2 regions of the Brevibacterium sp. FAM 24630 genome follow, and region 2 is predicted to be linked to the other one. Evidence: predicted binding sites of a transcription regulator. Region 2 holds the regulator's gene; the other holds the start of a gene.
What was found. Region 2 encodes LexA, which represses DNA repair genes until DNA is damaged. Its sites were predicted from a motif close to TCGAACANNTGTTCGA; they were not measured.

Region 1: a site for LexA is predicted at 3,648-3,663, ahead of ACPUD7_RS03525 (HNH endonuclease signature motif containing protein). Genes of this name have one in related genera too.

Annotation. Positions count from the first base shown of each region.
Region 1 covers NZ_JBNBZD010000003.1:131,595-139,677, reverse strand. The annotation lists gene ACPUD7_RS03530 (nucleobase:cation symporter-2 family protein) at 1-1,212, shown strand, start outside; gene ACPUD7_RS03525 (HNH endonuclease signature motif containing protein) at 1,288-3,501, opposite strand; gene ACPUD7_RS03520 (HAD family hydrolase) at 3,942-4,619, opposite strand; gene ACPUD7_RS03515 (M50 family metallopeptidase) at 4,713-5,462, opposite strand; gene ACPUD7_RS03510 (Gfo/Idh/MocA family protein) at 5,568-6,668, opposite strand; gene ACPUD7_RS03505 (PhzF family phenazine biosynthesis protein) at 6,910-7,749, shown strand; gene ACPUD7_RS03500 (methyltransferase family protein) at 7,746-8,083, shown strand, end outside.
Region 2 covers NZ_JBNBZD010000001.1:41,065-49,147, forward strand. The annotation lists gene ACPUD7_RS00165 (SseB family protein) at 1-624, opposite strand, end outside; gene priA (bifunctional 1-(5-phosphoribosyl)-5-((5-phosphoribosylamino)methylideneamino)imidazole-4-carboxamide isomerase/phosphoribosylanthranilate isomerase PriA) at 629-1,366, opposite strand; gene hisH (imidazole glycerol phosphate synthase subunit HisH) at 1,444-2,052, opposite strand; gene ACPUD7_RS00180 (hypothetical protein) at 2,049-2,651, opposite strand; gene hisB (imidazoleglycerol-phosphate dehydratase HisB) at 2,648-3,244, opposite strand; gene ACPUD7_RS00190 (histidinol-phosphate transaminase) at 3,241-4,458, opposite strand; gene ACPUD7_RS00195 (LysM peptidoglycan-binding domain-containing protein) at 4,613-4,951, opposite strand; gene lexA (transcriptional repressor LexA) at 5,186-5,941, shown strand; gene ACPUD7_RS00205 (ATP-dependent DNA helicase) at 6,059-8,029, opposite strand; gene hflX (GTPase HflX) at 8,026-8,083, opposite strand, start outside.

The sequences.
Region 1 (8,083 bases), on a different contig from region 2:
GTCGTCGCACCCGCCTTCGCGCTCATCGTGAAGTTCTTCCCGCCGGTGGTGACCGGCACGGTCATCACGACGATCGGTCTGTCGCTCATGCCCGTGGCCGCGGGCTGGGCGATGGGCGGTGACGCGGAGGCCGCCGATTACGGCAGCATGCGCAATATCCTCATCGCAGTGGTCACCTTGGCCATCGTGCTCGTCCTCAGCCGCATCCCGGTGGCGATGGTCTCGCGCCTGTCGATCCTGTTGGCGATCGTTCTCGGCACCATCGGCTGCCTCATCTTCGGGTGGGCCGACTTCTCACACGTGCTCGATCGCGGAATCTTTGCCTTCCCGCAGCCTTTCGCGTTTGGTATGCCAACATTTTCGGCCGCCGCGATCATCTCGATGTTCATCGTCGTCATCGTCACGTTCGCCGAGACGACCGCGGATATCATCGCGGTCGGCGAGATCGTGCGGACCAAGGTCGACTCGAAGCGCATCGCCTCGGGTCTGCGTGCCGACATGCTGTCTTCGGCGGTGTCGCCGGTCTTCAACTCCTTCACTCAGTCGGCGTTCGCTCAGAATGTCGGGCTGGTGGCGATCACCGGTGTGAAGTCGCGTTTCGTGGTCACCGCCGGTGGTGCCATCCTCGTCATCCTCGGCCTGTTGCCGGTGATGGGCGGAGTTGTCGCGGCGGTGCCGACCCCGGTGCTCGGCGGCGCTGGCATCGTCCTCTTCGGCACGGTCGCCGCTTCAGGCATCCGCACTCTCGCGAAGGTCGATTATGAGGGCAACCTCAATATGATCATCGTCGCAGTGTCCCTGGCCTTCGGAATCATCCCGGTCGTCGAGCCCGATTTCTACACTTCCTTCCCCTCGTGGGTCGGCATCATCCTGCACTCGGGAATCTCCTCGGCGACGCTCATGGCGGTGCTGCTCAACCTCGTCTTCAACCACATCGGTGTGAAGTCGAAGGATCGAACGGATCGGTCGGTCTTCGTGGCGGGCACCGGACGGGTCATCCGCCAGGAGGAGCTGCAGCGGCTGATCGACAACGAGGCCATCCTCACCGAGGGCGACACCGTCAAGGACGGCAAGATCGTCGATTGCAACGGTGAAGAGATTCCGGTCGTCACCGATGCACAGCACGAGAAGGTCATCGAGGCGGCGAAGAAGGGCGAGGTCAAGACTCAGGATGACGTGCGTCGGCTGATCGAGGAGGAAGACAAGGGCTGATCCCTGTCCCTGCCAGAACCTCGGCGCGGGGTCGGTCGGAAGAACACGGGGTCGGTCGTAACAGCGCGGGGTGGGTCAGAACGGCGGCGGGTTCTCCGGATCCCAGCTCACGGTCCAGATCGACTCCTGCGCTTCCCGTGACCGGCGAGCCTTCGAACTTCGCCGGTCTCCGCCGGCGGTCGCCCCAGTGTCGGTCTCCGAAGCAGTGCCGGTCTCCGAGGTGTAACGCAGGACCGATCCCTCGCCGCCGTCCGTGCGGTCGGCCCACTCATCCCCTGCGCCCGTGCTGAGCGGGCTGTCCATACTGAGCGAGGTGTCCTTGCGCGAGGTGTCCGTGCCGGGCGGGGCGCCCGTGCGCGGGGTATCAGTGCTGGGCGGGGAACCTGTGCGCGCGGTGCAGGCAGAGTCAGCCTCGAACGGGGTGACCCTACCGCCACCCGCCCAGCCACCGAAGCCGGACAGGTCGTCGAAGTCGCACCGGTCCCCTGCTTCGGGGGCGGGCTCTTCGTCGACCGCCAGCCGGTCCGGCAATTGGTCATAGTTCTCCACCTGCCATGCGTGCTCGGCGTTGATCGGGTTATCCGGCGGGTGAATTGTCGTGACGACATCATGAGCGAAGGCATACTCCACGGCCCCAGCTGCGGTCGTGCGGATGGAGAACTTGCGGTCGGTCTTGAGCTGATGATGAGTCCGACACAGTGGGTGGAGATTGTCGAACGTCGTCTGGCCGCCTCGTACGGGATCGTCGTGGTCGAACGGGATGATGTGGTCGATTTCCGAGGTCTCGGCGCGACGGGTGCACCCCGGCACAGAACATGACTGCCACTTCCCGGTCAGCGGAGCGCGGACATCCGCCGGGATGTAGTAGCTCTTCGAGCGCGCGTCGATCGGGGTGCCGGTCGCCGGGTCGGTGAGTATCCGATGCCAGGTGGGACTGTCGCCGGCCAGAGCTTTCGCAGCATCGGCGGGCACGGGAGCACCGTCCGAAAACATTCCCGGAAGCCCCGAGCGGCCGACTGCGGTGAGATAGGGAACCGTCACCATCATCTTCGCCTGCTCACGCACCCATTGTCCGTGGGTGGGCATGGCGAGTTTGATGATCGACCTCACCTCGACGCCGGCTCCTGCCGATTCTTCGGCTTCCTGTGTGGCCGCCCGAGCTGCGCGGTCGACCGCGCCGGCCGAGATGGGGGCTTTGCGGTCGCCGGTCTCGATGGAGTCGAGAGCGACCTCTTTCGTGGAGGTCTCTCCGGTCGTTGTGTCATGAGCTGTCACGGCGATGACCATCTGCGGGGTCGCTCGCGTGGCGATGTCGAACATCAGGGCGGCGATGCTGTCCTGCTCGCCGACATCGATTCCGGACACATCCTGATCGGTGAACGCGGAGATGTTTCCGTTGCGGATGGCGCGCGCGAACGCCTCGATGCGCAGGAAGAAAGCCTGCAGTTCCACGGCAGGGCCCGACAGCATCACCGAAGCGGTTCCGTCGGCGTAGGTCGTGATGTCCACACGACGACGCCTCGCCGCGACTTCGAGACGATCCTCGACCGGAACGAGAGACGCTATCTTGAGGTTCAGGGACTTCCTGAAGGTTTCGATGGTGATGTCGGCGCGACGCTGTCCGAGGTAGGTGTCGAGACGCGGGACGTACTCGAACTCGACGTCCTTCACGGCCCGTGCCGCGACGAGCACATGCTCGATAGTGAACTCTCCGTTGAGGCAGCGGTCGAGGAACTTCGGCAGTCCGAAGACCAGAGTGAGAGCGTTCGTGATCTCGTTGTATGCACCCTCGATCGTCGCGCCGAGGACTGCAGTCAGTTCGGCGACTTCTTCTTTTGCGGCGAATTCGTGCGCCCACGAATTGAACGACCGGTAGAGCTGGAACTTCGGGAAATTCGGAAGCTGCTTCGGCGAGGCAGCCGCGGTGGGCTCGACTTCGGTCGCCTCAGCGTCGTCTGGCTCCGCACCGTCGCTCTCGACGTTTCCGGACCCAGCACTGTCGGACTCGACGTTGCCGACGGCGCTGGGATCGACGCCGTGCGCCTCAGCGTTGTCGGACTCGTCGCTTTCTGGCTCATCACCGTCGGGCTCGGAGGGTGCGTCTTTCGGCTCCCCGTCGCGGGCAGTGATGAAGCGGTCCACCGTCTCGGTGAAGGTGGCGTGGTGGTAGATCTCGCCCTCGGGAGCATAGCGGAGCCGATCGACGACCTCGGCGAGGAAGAGACCGGCGACGGCCTGGAGTTCTGCGATGCGTGCTCCGGTGCTCAGTCGTGCGATGCTCGCAACCACGGCCATGGGCGAGTCAGGGTCGACATCGAGGCGACGCGGTGATTCGGGGCCGACCAGCGGCGGAGGGGAAGACGGGGCCGTTAGGGAAGACGGCTCAATGGAGGAGCCATTGGAGCCTTCGATCGAAGGGTCACTCGAGGACTCGTTCGAAGAATCGTTTGAGGCAGGCTCAAGACCGTCGTTGCTCGGATCCTGGGGATCCTTCATCGGTCTCGCCGCCCTTCACGTCGATGTGAATGCCTTGGCTCTATTCTACTTCAGAACCAGATCAATGAATGTCACAATTCGATTACAAACCGAAGTGATCTATTTTTGATTGCTATTTGCAGACGTTTGTTCGAAGACAAACGGCGCTGAACCCGACACTTCTCGAAAGCGGACACGAGGCTCAGCCCTTGCCCCTTCAGCCGTTGGGTCATGCTCCTGCGGCGTCCTCGCGGCTACTCCAGGAGCAGGCCCGGCAGATCGCCCATCGTTGCGAACGTCTCGGCCGCTCCGACGGCCAGCAGCGTATCGACGCTGTGATGGACCGGCGAATCCGGGCAGAACCCGAGCACACGGGATCCTGCCGCAACACCGGCCATCACTCCGGTGGGCGAATCTTCGATCACGGCAGCCTCGGCGGGGTCGATGCCCAAGGATTCGGCAGCCGCGAGGTAGACGTCGGGGGACGGCTTCGAGTTCGGCTGCTCCATGCCGGAGAAGATCCGGCCGCCGAACGCATCGAAGAGTCCGACCTTCCGCAGCTGAAGTTCGATCTTCGGACGGTCTGCGCCCGATGCGCACGCGATCCTGTTCGGATAGGACTCAGCGAGGCGGTGCACCGTTTCCACGACTCCCGGGATCGCTTGGAGTGAGGCCTCGAGCCCCGCGTTGCGGCGCCGACGGAATTCAGTCATCCACTCATCGTCGATCCGGAATCCGGTGTGTTCCTCGATGATGTCGGCCTCGTCGCGGAGCATCTTCCCGACGAACCGGGCGATGCACTCCTCGGCGGTCAGCTGCCAGCCGAGTTCGACGAGCATGGCATGCAGAACACCGTTGGTGATGCTTTCGGAGTCGACGAGGACCCCATCGCAGTCGAAGAGAACGGCGGAGAATTTCGGGTGAGCTGCCATGGTTCGATTCTGCCATCCGCCACGGACATGAGAACACGGCCCCATGCCGCGCACATGGTCAACCGCAGCGACCCGAGCGACCGGTCCGTCAGGTCACAGCGACCCGATCGATACCGCCGTGTACAGAATGCGCGCGGAGGCGAGCGCGCACACGATGATGACCAGCGCGAACAGAGTCAGCCAGGCACCGGCCGGCAGTCGCGAATCCTGGGCGAGGATATAGGCATCGGACTGCTGCACGCGTCGGCGGCGGGTATGGACGCGGATGATCTTGACGAGGTCCCTGAGCGAACCGACCGTCAGCGCGGTGCCGAGCGCGGCGACGAAGACAGCGATCCATTCGAGCGGCAGGACTACGACGACGAGCTGGGCCGCGATCGCGGTGATCACGGCGATGATCGCACCCGCGAAGTTCCGGATGAAGAGGAGCGCCACGAGCAGAATCAACGCCCCCACCGACAGCGCCAGCGGGGCCCACCCGAAGACCGCCGAGGTGATGAGGACGAGACCGAGAACGCCCGGTGCCGGATATCCCCAGAACCCCGCCCAGGTGGCTGAGAAGCCGACTCGGCCGAAGGAGTTCATCTGCCCCGAATGATCGAAATTCAGCGAGATCCCCTTCACCACGCGTCCGGTGGTGAGGGCGGCAAATGCGTGGCCGAGTTCGTGGACGAAGGTGACGAAAAGACCGAAGAAGCGCCAGATGCCCGGGGTCAGCGTCACGAGGAGGGGCAGTCCGATGACGAGGACGAGCCCGACCACGTCGAGCTCGAGTCCGTCCTGGCGCCCGAATCCCGAGGTGATCGCGTCCCACCACGTCGCCGTTGCCTGCTTGAAGTCCATAGCGGCTCAGTCTACGAATCGAGCCTGTGCGACGTCCTCAGGTCTCACTCAACCGCGGTGATGGCCCGGGTTCAACCGCGGTGGCGGCCCGGGAACGAACGACCCTCACACCGCTTCGACGTCGACCCAGGCTCGGGTCGACACCGATTTCAGGACCGCTTCTGTCACGAGCACCGCGCGGACTCCGTCGCGGAGTGTGGGCAGTCCCTCCGGATCACCGCCGGCGAAGTACGAGTAGGAGTCGGCGACGAAGGAGTTGAAGGCGTCCTGATATCCCTGCGCGTGGCCGGCCGGGACCGCACACAGTCTCGCGGCATCGGCGTGCATCGTTTCGGGATCACGGACAAGGAGGCGACTCTCGTCTCGGCGTCCCCACCACAGACGTTCCGGCTGCTCCTGGTCGAACCGGAGGCTCGCCTCGGTGCCGGCGATCTCGACGGTGAGCGAATTCTTCCGTCCCGGTGCCAACTGGGACACGAGCAGCGTGCCGATGGCTCCACCAGCGAATTCGGCGGTGACGGCCACGGTGTCTTCCGTCGCCACGGAGGCCCCGCCTCGGCGAGGGTGGACGGTCCGTGTCGTCGCCACCAGGGACGAGATGCGGTCGTCGACGATGAACTCGATGAGGTCGACGAGGTGGGAGCCGATGTCCGCGAACGCACGTGAGGGTCCGCCGCGGGCCGATTCGACGCGCCAGTTCTCATCGTCGGCGCCGAGCAGCCAGTCCTGCAGATACCCGGCGTCGACGGTGAGCAGCCGGCCGGCTCCACCGGCGCGAAAGCGGGCACGAGCCTCGCGGACCATCGGATGGAAGCGGTAGACGAAGGGGACGGTCCCGGCCAGTCCCTGCTCCTCGGCGCGAGCGAGCACGGCCCGGGCAGATGGCGAATCGGTCGCCAACGGCTTCTCGCAGATGATCGCGGAACCGGCATCGAGCGCCCGCAGCGACTGTTCGGCGTGGACATCGTTGGGAGTGCACACGTGGACGATGTCGAGAGACCGGTCGATGAGTTCGTCGACAGATGCGGAATCCGCGAACCCGAGTTCGGCAGCCGCCCGGGCGCTGCCGGTGGGCCCGGACGTGGCGACGGTGTCGAGCACGGCCCCGGCCGCACGCGCTGCCCGACTGTGGACGCGCCCCATGAACCCGCCGCCGATCACACCGATGTGGGGCGGTCGGCCCCCTACTGAAGCACCTTTGACCATGCCTCATTATGCAATCGCGCGCCCAGTCCCGTCGACCGCGCACCGGCACCGACACCGAGGTGGCGACCGGCGGACCGGCACCGAGGTGGCGACCTGCGGACCGACGGGCGCCACATAGTGGAACCGACGCGCCCGTGCCACGGTGCGGCGGTCCGTGGACTCGCCCCGGGCCTCTACACTGAGAGAAGTGGCCGCACGATCCCCCGTTCGCTGCGTGCGCCACGTCTCCGAAGGAGTGTCATTGTCCCAGAACCGCCCATTCGCCCAGGTCGACGTCTTCTCCGCAGTTGCCTACCGCGGCAATCCCGTTGCCGTCATTCTCGAGTCCGATGACCTCGATGACGAGCAGATGGCGCGGATCGCCAATTGGACGAACCTGTCCGAGACCACTTTCGTCCTCTCCCCCACGGACCCCGCCGCTGACTACCGCCTGCGGATCTTCACTCCGCACCGGGAACTGCCCTTCGCCGGCCACCCCACCCTCGGTTCGGCCGCGGCCTGGCTCGACGCCGGAGGCACACCCAAGCAGGAGGGCCGAATCGTCCAGGAATGCGGTGCCGGACTCGTCGACATTCGCCGAGGCGGCCCCACCCTCGCCTTCGCCGCTCCCGAACGCCTGCGCACCGGTGAGCTCGACGAAGCGTACGTGGCGCAGATCGCAGCGGCCCTCGGCGTCGATCGCGGCAACATCCTCGATCATCAGTGGGTCGACAACGGCCCCGGCTGGGCGGCCGTGCGGCTGCGCAGCGCCGAACAGGTGCTCGCTCTGTCCCCCGACTTCTCGGCGGTCCCCGATGCCAAGCTCGGTGTCCTCGGCTCCCATCCGGCCGCCTCGGCGCACGAATATGAGATCCGCGCCTTCGTCCCCGGCGTCGGCGTCGCCGAAGACCCCGTCACCGGCAGCCTCAATGCTTCCGTCGCGCAGTGGCTCATCGGCGCCGGCCTCGCCCCGGACTCCTATACGGCCACTCAGGGCACCGCGCTCGGCCGCGCCGGGGTCATCTCGATCACCCGAGACGACGATGAGATCTGGGTCGGCGGCGCCACGACCGTGTGCTTCCGCGGGACGGTGATCGCATGAACCGCCATGTCACCGAGGTGAACAAACCGAAGAAGCGGCTGCGCATCTTCCACGGTCGCATGTACTTCGCGCTCCAGGCCCTCGCGGGGGCCGCGTGGTGGCTGGGCACCGCGACGATCCCCGCCGTGCAGACGGCGACGCTGGGCGGAATCGACCCGCTGATCATCGCCATCGTCGACATCCCGCTCTTCGTCATCGGCTCGGCCCTGGCCGCGCTCAACTTCCGCTGGGCCGTGTGGATCGCCACGGGCTGGAGTGTGCTCGTCGCCCTCGGCATGATCATCTACGCGACCGCCACCACCGAGGCGGGACTCGGTGCCGTACTCATGATCCT
Region 2 (8,083 bases):
GCTGCCGGGGCTGACGCCCAGCCGAGCCAGCCACGGAAACGACTCGGCGATGGCACGCAGACGCCGGGCCACCTCGGCGTCGGCCCAGGACGGGGTCCAGGGCTGGGACTGGACGAAGGCGAACATGGACGGCCGGCGCAGCAGGAACGAGGGCTCGGCTCCCGGGTCGAGGACGACGAGCTGGGATTCGGCCTCGATCGCACCGAGCACGAGCCGTTCGGATTCGATCGGCACGGGACGCGCATCCGGGTGCCAGGCGGTCAGCGGCGGAATGCCGGAGAAGCCGGGCGTGCACTCGCGTCCGTCCTCGGCCTGAAGACGGACCATCGCCATCTCCGAAGAGTTGTCGGCCATGAGCCCGTTCTCTCCGACCTCCTGGTCGACGACCATCGGCACGATCGGGGCGTAGAGCCGGGCCCCGGACAGTGCCGTGACGACCTGCTGGTGTGCGGCGGGTTCCAGGGGCGTTTGTGCGACCTGGTTCAACGCTTCCAGCAGTGCGGTGTCGGCCAGTCCGGAGTCCCCGGAGAACGGGTTGGGTTTGAGCTCCCGCCCGGCCCAGGCCTGTCCGGCCGAGTCCGTGGGCTGATGGGAGTCCTCTGGACCGTGCGAGTGTGTGCTCACCGGCTCACCGTCCTGCGACGTCGAGGGCCTCTTCCAGAGTGAACTTGCCGGCGTAGAGTGCCTTTCCCACGATCGCCGAGTCGACGCCGAAGGGCACGAGCTCACGCAGGGCACGCAGATCGTCGAGGCTGGAGACACCGCCGGAGGCGACGATCGGGGTCTCGGTCTTCTCGGCCAGGGACTTGAGCAGTTCGACGTTGGGGCCCTGCAGGGTGCCGTCCTTGCGGACATCGGTGACGACGTAGCGAGAGCAGCCGGCCGCTTCGAGGGTCTCCAGAACTTCGTAGAGGTCTCCGCCGTCCTGCGTCCAGCCGCGGGCGGCCAGCGTCGTGCCGCGGACGTCGAGTCCGATGGCGACCTGGTCGCCGAAGCGGGAGATCATCTCAGCCGTCCACTCCGGGTTCTCCAGTGCCGCGGTGCCGATGTTCACGCGTTCGGCGCCGGTGTCGAGTGCGCGCTCGAGGCTTTCGGTGTCGCGGATTCCGCCGGAGAGTTCGACCTTGATCCCCACGGCCTTGACGACCTGGTTGAGCAGGTCCGAGTTCGAACCGCGGCCGAAGGCGGCATCGAGGTCGACGAGGTGGATCCACTCGGCTCCCCTGCTCTCGAAGTCCTGAGCCGCGTCGATGGGTGAACCGTAGTCGGTTTCGGTGCCGGCTTCACCCTGGACGAGCCGGACGGCTTTGCCGTCGGCGACGTCGACTGCGGGAAGGAGGACGAGCTTGTTCGGGGTCTCTGTCATTGTGACCTTTCTGCGAAGGGTGCCAGGGGATTCGGGCAATGCTAGTCGGTGCGCTCGGTCAGGAACTGAGCGGGGCTCTACGAGAACGTGCCGATCCAGTTGCGCAGCAGCTGCGCTCCCGCTTCGGCGGATTTCTCCGGATGGAATTGGGCCGCCCAGGTGGTGTCGTCTTCGACGGCGGCGATGAAGTCGCTGCCGTGTCGGGCCGTGGTCACCTTGGTGTCGGGAGGCGGCTGGGTCGCGGCATAGGAGTGGACGAAGTAGAAGCGCTCCTCGCGGATGCCGGCGAACATCTGCGAGTCCTCCGGCGCGGAGACCTGCGACCAGCCCATGTGAGGAACGACCGGGGCCTTGAGGCCGGTGACGGCTCCCGGCCACAGGCCGATGCCGTCGGTCTGCACGCCGTGTTCCTCGCCTCGGGCGAAGAACACCTGCAGGCCCACGCAGATGCCCAGCAGCGGACGGCCCTGTGCATGGCGGGTCCGGATGAGTTCGCCTCCCCCGAAGTTCTGCAGTCCCGTCATGACGGCGGAGAAGGCACCGACGCCGGGGACGAGGAGACCATCGGAGTCGTTGATGACGTCGTGGTCGGCCGTCAGTGTCACCTCGGCGCCGGCGGCAGCGGCCGCGCGCACAGCGGAGCGGACGTTTCCGGCGCCGTAGTCGAGGACCGCGACCGTCGTCATCGCTTTGCGCCCTTGCTCAGCACCGACCAGATCCGCCACAGGGAGAATCCGAGGACGATGGCACCGAAGACGGCGACGACCCAGGCGACGGTGTTGCCGCCGAGGCCCAATGCGACGCCGAAGGCAGCGACGAGACCGGCGAGGACCGCGGCGACGATCCACAGCAGCGCGGTGCGGGCCACCGCGGCACGTCCCGGCGTCATGGTGGCGGCGCTGGCCTGCAGCTTCGTCATCGAACTCGTCGGGATATTGCCGTCGACGTCTTCGGCGGCGACGGTTTCGAGCAGGAGACCTTCGAGCACATCGGGCAGGTTCTTCAGAGCCAGCCCGGCGGGAACATCGGATTCGCGGTTGCCGTGACGGTAATGTCCGGCATCGATCTGCTCTTCACTGCGGACGAGGAGGAGGACCTCATGTTTGCCCGCGAGCTTCGAGATCGCGGCAGCCGCCTCGTTGCCGGCCTGCACATCGGTGTCGGCGAGGACGATTCCGGTGAACTCCCCGATCGGAACGATGGTGCCGTGGATGTTCGACAGCACGCAGGCTGCGGCCAGCTGCTGGGCGACCCCGAAGGGGGTCACGAGAACGGTCGTGCTCACAGGACTCCCTTGGTGCTGGGAACGGAATTGCTGCGGGGGTCTTCTTCCACGGCTTCGCGCAGGGCACGGGCGAAGGCCTTGAACTGGGCTTCGACGATGTGGTGCGGATCGCGACCGCGCACGAGGTCGAGGTGGACGGTCAGTCCGCCGTGGAAGGCGATGGATTCGAGCGAGTGGGAGGTCATCGAACCGGTGAAGTGACCGCCGATGAGGTGGTACTGCTGACCGTCGGGTTCGCCTGCGTGGACGAAGTAGGGGCGACCGGAGACGTCGACGACACACTGGGCCAGGGCTTCGTCGAGTGGAACCGCGGCGAAGCCGTAGCGACGGATGCCGATCTTGTCGCCGAGGGCTTCACGCAGAGTCTGGCCGAGCACGATCGACGTGTCTTCGACGGTGTGGTGGACATCGATATGGGTGTCGCCGGTGGCAGTCACGTCGAGGTCGATCATCGAGTGCTTCGCCAGGGCGGTGAGCATATGGTCGAAGAACGGCACGCTGGTCGAGATGTTCGAGGTGCCGGTGCCGTCGAGGTCGACGGACACGGACACCGTGGACTCGGAGGTGGTGCGTGAGTTCTGGGCCTGCCTCATGGTGTGCCTTTCGTCGGGGCGGAGGATGACGGAGCTGAGCCGGAGGGAGCCGCGCTGGGAGCCGTTGAGCTGGGCGGAGACGTCGGTCGTTCGGCGAGGATGTCCGGGGACTCGGCGAGGATCTCATCGATGGCGCGAAGGAACGCGTCGGTCTCATCCTCGGTGCCGGCGTTGACGCGGGCGTGGCCGGCGATGCCGATGTCGCGGATGAGCACGCCGCGGTCGAGCAGCTCCTGCCACAGTCGTGCCGGTGAGGAGATGTTGCCGAAGAGCACGAAGTTCGAATCGCTGTCGTGGACGGTGAAGCCGACTTCAGCGAGATGCTCCGACATGCGGTTGCGGGAGTCGATGAGCCGGTCGACGTTGCCGAGCAGCACGTCGGCGTGTTCGAGGGCGGTGCAGGCAAGGACCTGTGTGACCTCGGACAGGTGGTAGGGCAGACGGACAAGGCGGAGGGTGTCGATGAGTTCGGGGGCGGCGATGGCATAGCCCAAGCGCAGCCCGGCACAGGCGAAGGCCTTGCTCATGGTGCGGGACACGACGAGGCGCGGACGGCCGTCGAGCAGGGTCATCGCCGAGGATGCGGCCGGGCGGGAGAATTCCGCGTAGGCCTCATCGACGATGACGATGCCCGAACAGTTCTCGTAGGCGGCGTCGATGACGTCGAGGCCGATCGAGGTGCCTGTCGGGTTGTTCGGGGTGCAGAGGAAGACGATATCGGGGTCGACCCGTGCGACCTCGGCGGCGACGGTCTCAGCGTCGAGGGTGAAGTCGTCCCTGCGGTCGACGTGCCTCCATTCGGCTCCGGTCCCGGTCGTGATGAGCGGATGCATGGAGTAGGACGGGGTGAAGCCGAGGACGGTGCGGCCCGGGCCGCCGAAGGCCTGGACGATGTGGCTGAGGACTTCGTTCGAACCGTTGGCTGCCCAGATCATGCCGGGTTCGAGTGCGACTGTGTCTCCTGCGCGTTCGTTGACACCGTTGAGATAGGTGACGAGGTGTTCGCGCAGCGCAGTGAATTCCCGGTCCGGGTAGCGGTTGAGCCCGGAGAAGTGATTGTTGACGGCGGCACGCATGCTGTCGACGACGACGTCCGGGAGCGGATAGGCGTTCTCATTGACGTTGAGCTGGACCGGCACGTCGAGGTGCGGAGCCCCGTAGGGCTTGAGCCCGACGAGGTCGGCACGCACTGGCAAAGATTCGATGTTTCCCACGCGATCAGTCTACCGAGAGACTCCCACCGCTCCGGCGGCGGGTCGAGCCTCGAGATCCGACATCGGAGCTCCGGCCCGATGCGGCCGAAAGCAGCTCCCCGGCGACCTCGCACGTTGCCACGCTGCGCGGCTGCCGGTCTCACCCGGCCGGCCCTCAGCGGACGGGGACGTCGAGGGTCTGGCCAGGGTGGACGGTCGGAGTCGTCAGATGGTTGATGTCGACGATATCGGCCACGACATCGCGGGTATCGCGATCAAGTCCGAGGCTCGAGGCCACGGTCCACAGCGACTCGCCTTCACCGACGACGACCGCGTCGGCTTCGATGCCGATGCTCTCGGATTCCGGTTCGGCGACCGCTGCGGCCGAGAACGACTGGGTGGCGAGGAGGAGCGCTCCGCCGATGACGACGAGAGCAATGAGCAGGGTCCGGAGAAGGCGAACCGCCTGGCGTCCACGAGTGGTCAGGCGCAGCCCGGTGTTCTGTGCAGACATCGCATTACCTCTTTCATTCGTACGATTCCACCAGCAATCGGTAGAACGTCTGTTCTATTCAACATGCCAATCGAACAAATGTCCAGTCCAACTCGAACATCTATGCGACAATGAGAGGGAACCAGCGTTGTTGATTGATCTGTCAGAACCATCTCAGCCGGCACTGACACGAGTATCTTCGAAGCGGAGATCACGGCGTCCAGCGGCAGGGAATAGAACGAAGGGGAACGAGCAATGGTTCAGAACAAACGAGGCAGAGGCCGGCCTCGCAACGAAGATGTTGCCAGTGAGATCGCTGCCGCTCGCAGCGATGACGACGAGATTCAGATCCCTGAGGGTTCGACCGGCGAAGACGACTTCCGCCTCACCCCACGTCAGCGTCTCGTGCTCGAAACCATCGAACGCGCTGTCGTGACCAACGGCTACCCGCCGAGCATGCGCGAGATCGGCAAGGCCGCCGGACTCGCTTCGCTCTCGAGCGTGGCCCACCAGCTCTCCCAGCTCGAACGTCTCGGTTATGTCCGCCGCGATCCGAAGCGCCCGCGCGCCATCGAGGTCGTCAATCCGTTCGAAGAGGAAGAGGCGGAGCGGGCGAAGTTCGAAGAGCTTGCCAACAACACCGTGCAGGTGCCGGTCGTCGGACGGATCGCCGCCGGTGGCCCGATCCTCGCCGAACAGGAAGTCGATGACATCTTCTCGCTGCCGACGCAGGTCGTCGGCTCCGGTGAGATGTTCCTGCTCAAGGTCGTCGGCGATTCGATGATCGAAGCCGCCATCTGCCACGACGACTGGGTGGTCGTGCGCAAGCAGCACACCGCGGACAACGGCCAGATCGTTGCGGCGCTGCTCGACGGCGAGGCGACCGTGAAGACGCTCAAGCGCAAGGCGGGTGAGCAGTGGCTGATGCCGCAGAACGAGAACTATGAGCCGATCGACGGCACCTACGCCCAGATCATGGGGCTCGTCGTCGCTGTCATCCGCCGCCTCTGAGCACACTGCCGGCGGCCCCGGCACTCAACGCTCGAACACAGAACGCCTGCGACCGGATCGGTCGCAGGCGTTCTGCCATTCAGGCGGAGCGATCGGTCGTCGAGGCGCAGTGCCTAGTCATTCCGTTTCGGACTCGGCGAGGCGGGCCAGGCTCGTGCGCACGAGCTGAGCGTTCGTCGTCGGCCACATCCGCGGCATCGAGTTGACGAGGAAGCCGGAGTACCGGGCCGAACGCAGCCGCGAATCGAGCACGGCCACCACTCCCCTGTCCTTGGTCGAGCGGATGAGCCGACCCGCTCCCTGTGCCAGACGCAGCGCGGCATGTGTGGCGGAGACGGCCATGAAGCCGTTGACACCCCGCTGATCGGCATCCCGCGCGCGGGCCTGCATGAGCGGGTCGTCGGGGCGCGGGAACGGCAGCCGGTCGATGATGACCAGCCGGTTCGTCCGGCCCGGCACGTCGACTCCCTGCCAGAGTGACATGGTGCCGAACAGGCAGGTCTGGTCATCGGCGGTGAATTGGGAGACGAGTGCGGGCAGGCCGTCATCTCCTTGGAGCAGGATCGGAAAATCGAATTTCTCCCGCAGGTGTTCGGCTGCGGCATTGGCCGCCGCCCGAGAGGAGAACAGTCCCAGTGCCCCGCCGTTCGAGGCTCTGACGAGCTCTTCGAGTTCGGTGAGCGCTTCGTCGCTCAGGCCGCTGCGTCCGGGTTTGGGCAGGTGGGAGGCGACGTAGAGGATGCCCTGTCTGCCGTAGTCGAAGGGCGAGCCGACGTCGAGGCTGTCCCATTTCGGGGCGTCGGGGCCGAAGAGTCCCAAGGATGCGGCGACCGCGTCGAAGTTCCCGCCCAAGGACAGAGTCGCCGAGGTGGCCACGACGGTGGACTCTTCGAAGATGCCCGAGCGCATGGTCCCGGCCACACTCAGGGGTGCGACGACGAGGTTCGTCGTCTCCTTCTCCCGGAATGTCGACCGCGAGAGCCAGATGACGTCGTTCTTGCCCGGATCGCAGAAGCGTTCGGCGAGTTCGAAGATCTCCTGACACCGGGCCTTGGCCATCTGCCGGCCGGCATCGGCGTCTTCGGTCTTGCCTCCGATGTCGTTGATGATCTGTCGGGCGGAGTCGCGGATCTGCGTCAATGCCAGCCCGAGGGCTTCGCTCATATGGAGGATGAGTCCTTCGGGCACCGAGGACTGTGCGCGTTCGAGTGCCGCCGCAGCGGAGTCGAGAAGGGAGACGACCCCGTCCTGGACGGTGGTGTGTTTGCGCACCGAACTCGTCGCGGCCGAGAGCATGCTCGTGTTGATCTGCCCGGACAGGGCGTTGGTCACCCGGTCCTTGAGCTCGTGGGCCTCGTCGATGATGATGACATCGTGTTCGGGCAGCACGTTCGATTCGCCGAAGGCGTCGATGGCCAGCAGCGCATGGTTGGTCACGACGATGTCCGCCTCGGCGGCCTTGTTCCGGGCGATCTCAGCGAAGCATTCGGTGAACAGGGGGCAGTTCGATCCGAGGCAGTCGAAGGCGTTGACGGACACCTGCGACCAGGCGCGGTCGCTGACACCGGGCATGAGGTCATCACGGTCACCGGTGTCTGTGGTCTTCTCCCAGGTGCGGATCCTCTGGATCTCCTCGCCCAGGCCGGAGCGTTCGGCCGGTTTGCGTCCCGCCTCGGCGTCAGCACCGAGGTCGAAGAGCATTCCTTCGCCTTCGTCGGGGTACCCGCCGGAGAGCTTGTGCTTGCATACATAGTTCCGTCGGCCCTTGAGCAGAGCGGCCCTCGGCAGCGGGTCGAGGTCCTTCTTCACGGCTTTGAACAGACGCGGCAGGTCACGGTGGATGATCTGCGTCTGCAGCGCCAGGGTCGCTGTCGATACGACGACCTTCCCGCCGGTGCGATTGACGTATTCGGCCGCCGGCACGAGGTAGGCCAGGGACTTGCCCGTGCCGGTGCCGGCCTGCACGAGCAGGTGGATGCCTTTGTCGACCGCCGAGGCGACCGCTTGAGCCATATCCTGCTGACCCTGCCTGGGCGATCCGCCGATGGCCCCAACGGCGGATTCGAGGAGGTCGTCGACAGCCTTCACTCGTCGATGACCAGGTCCGGACGCTGGAACTCACGCAGCTCGTCGACGATTTCG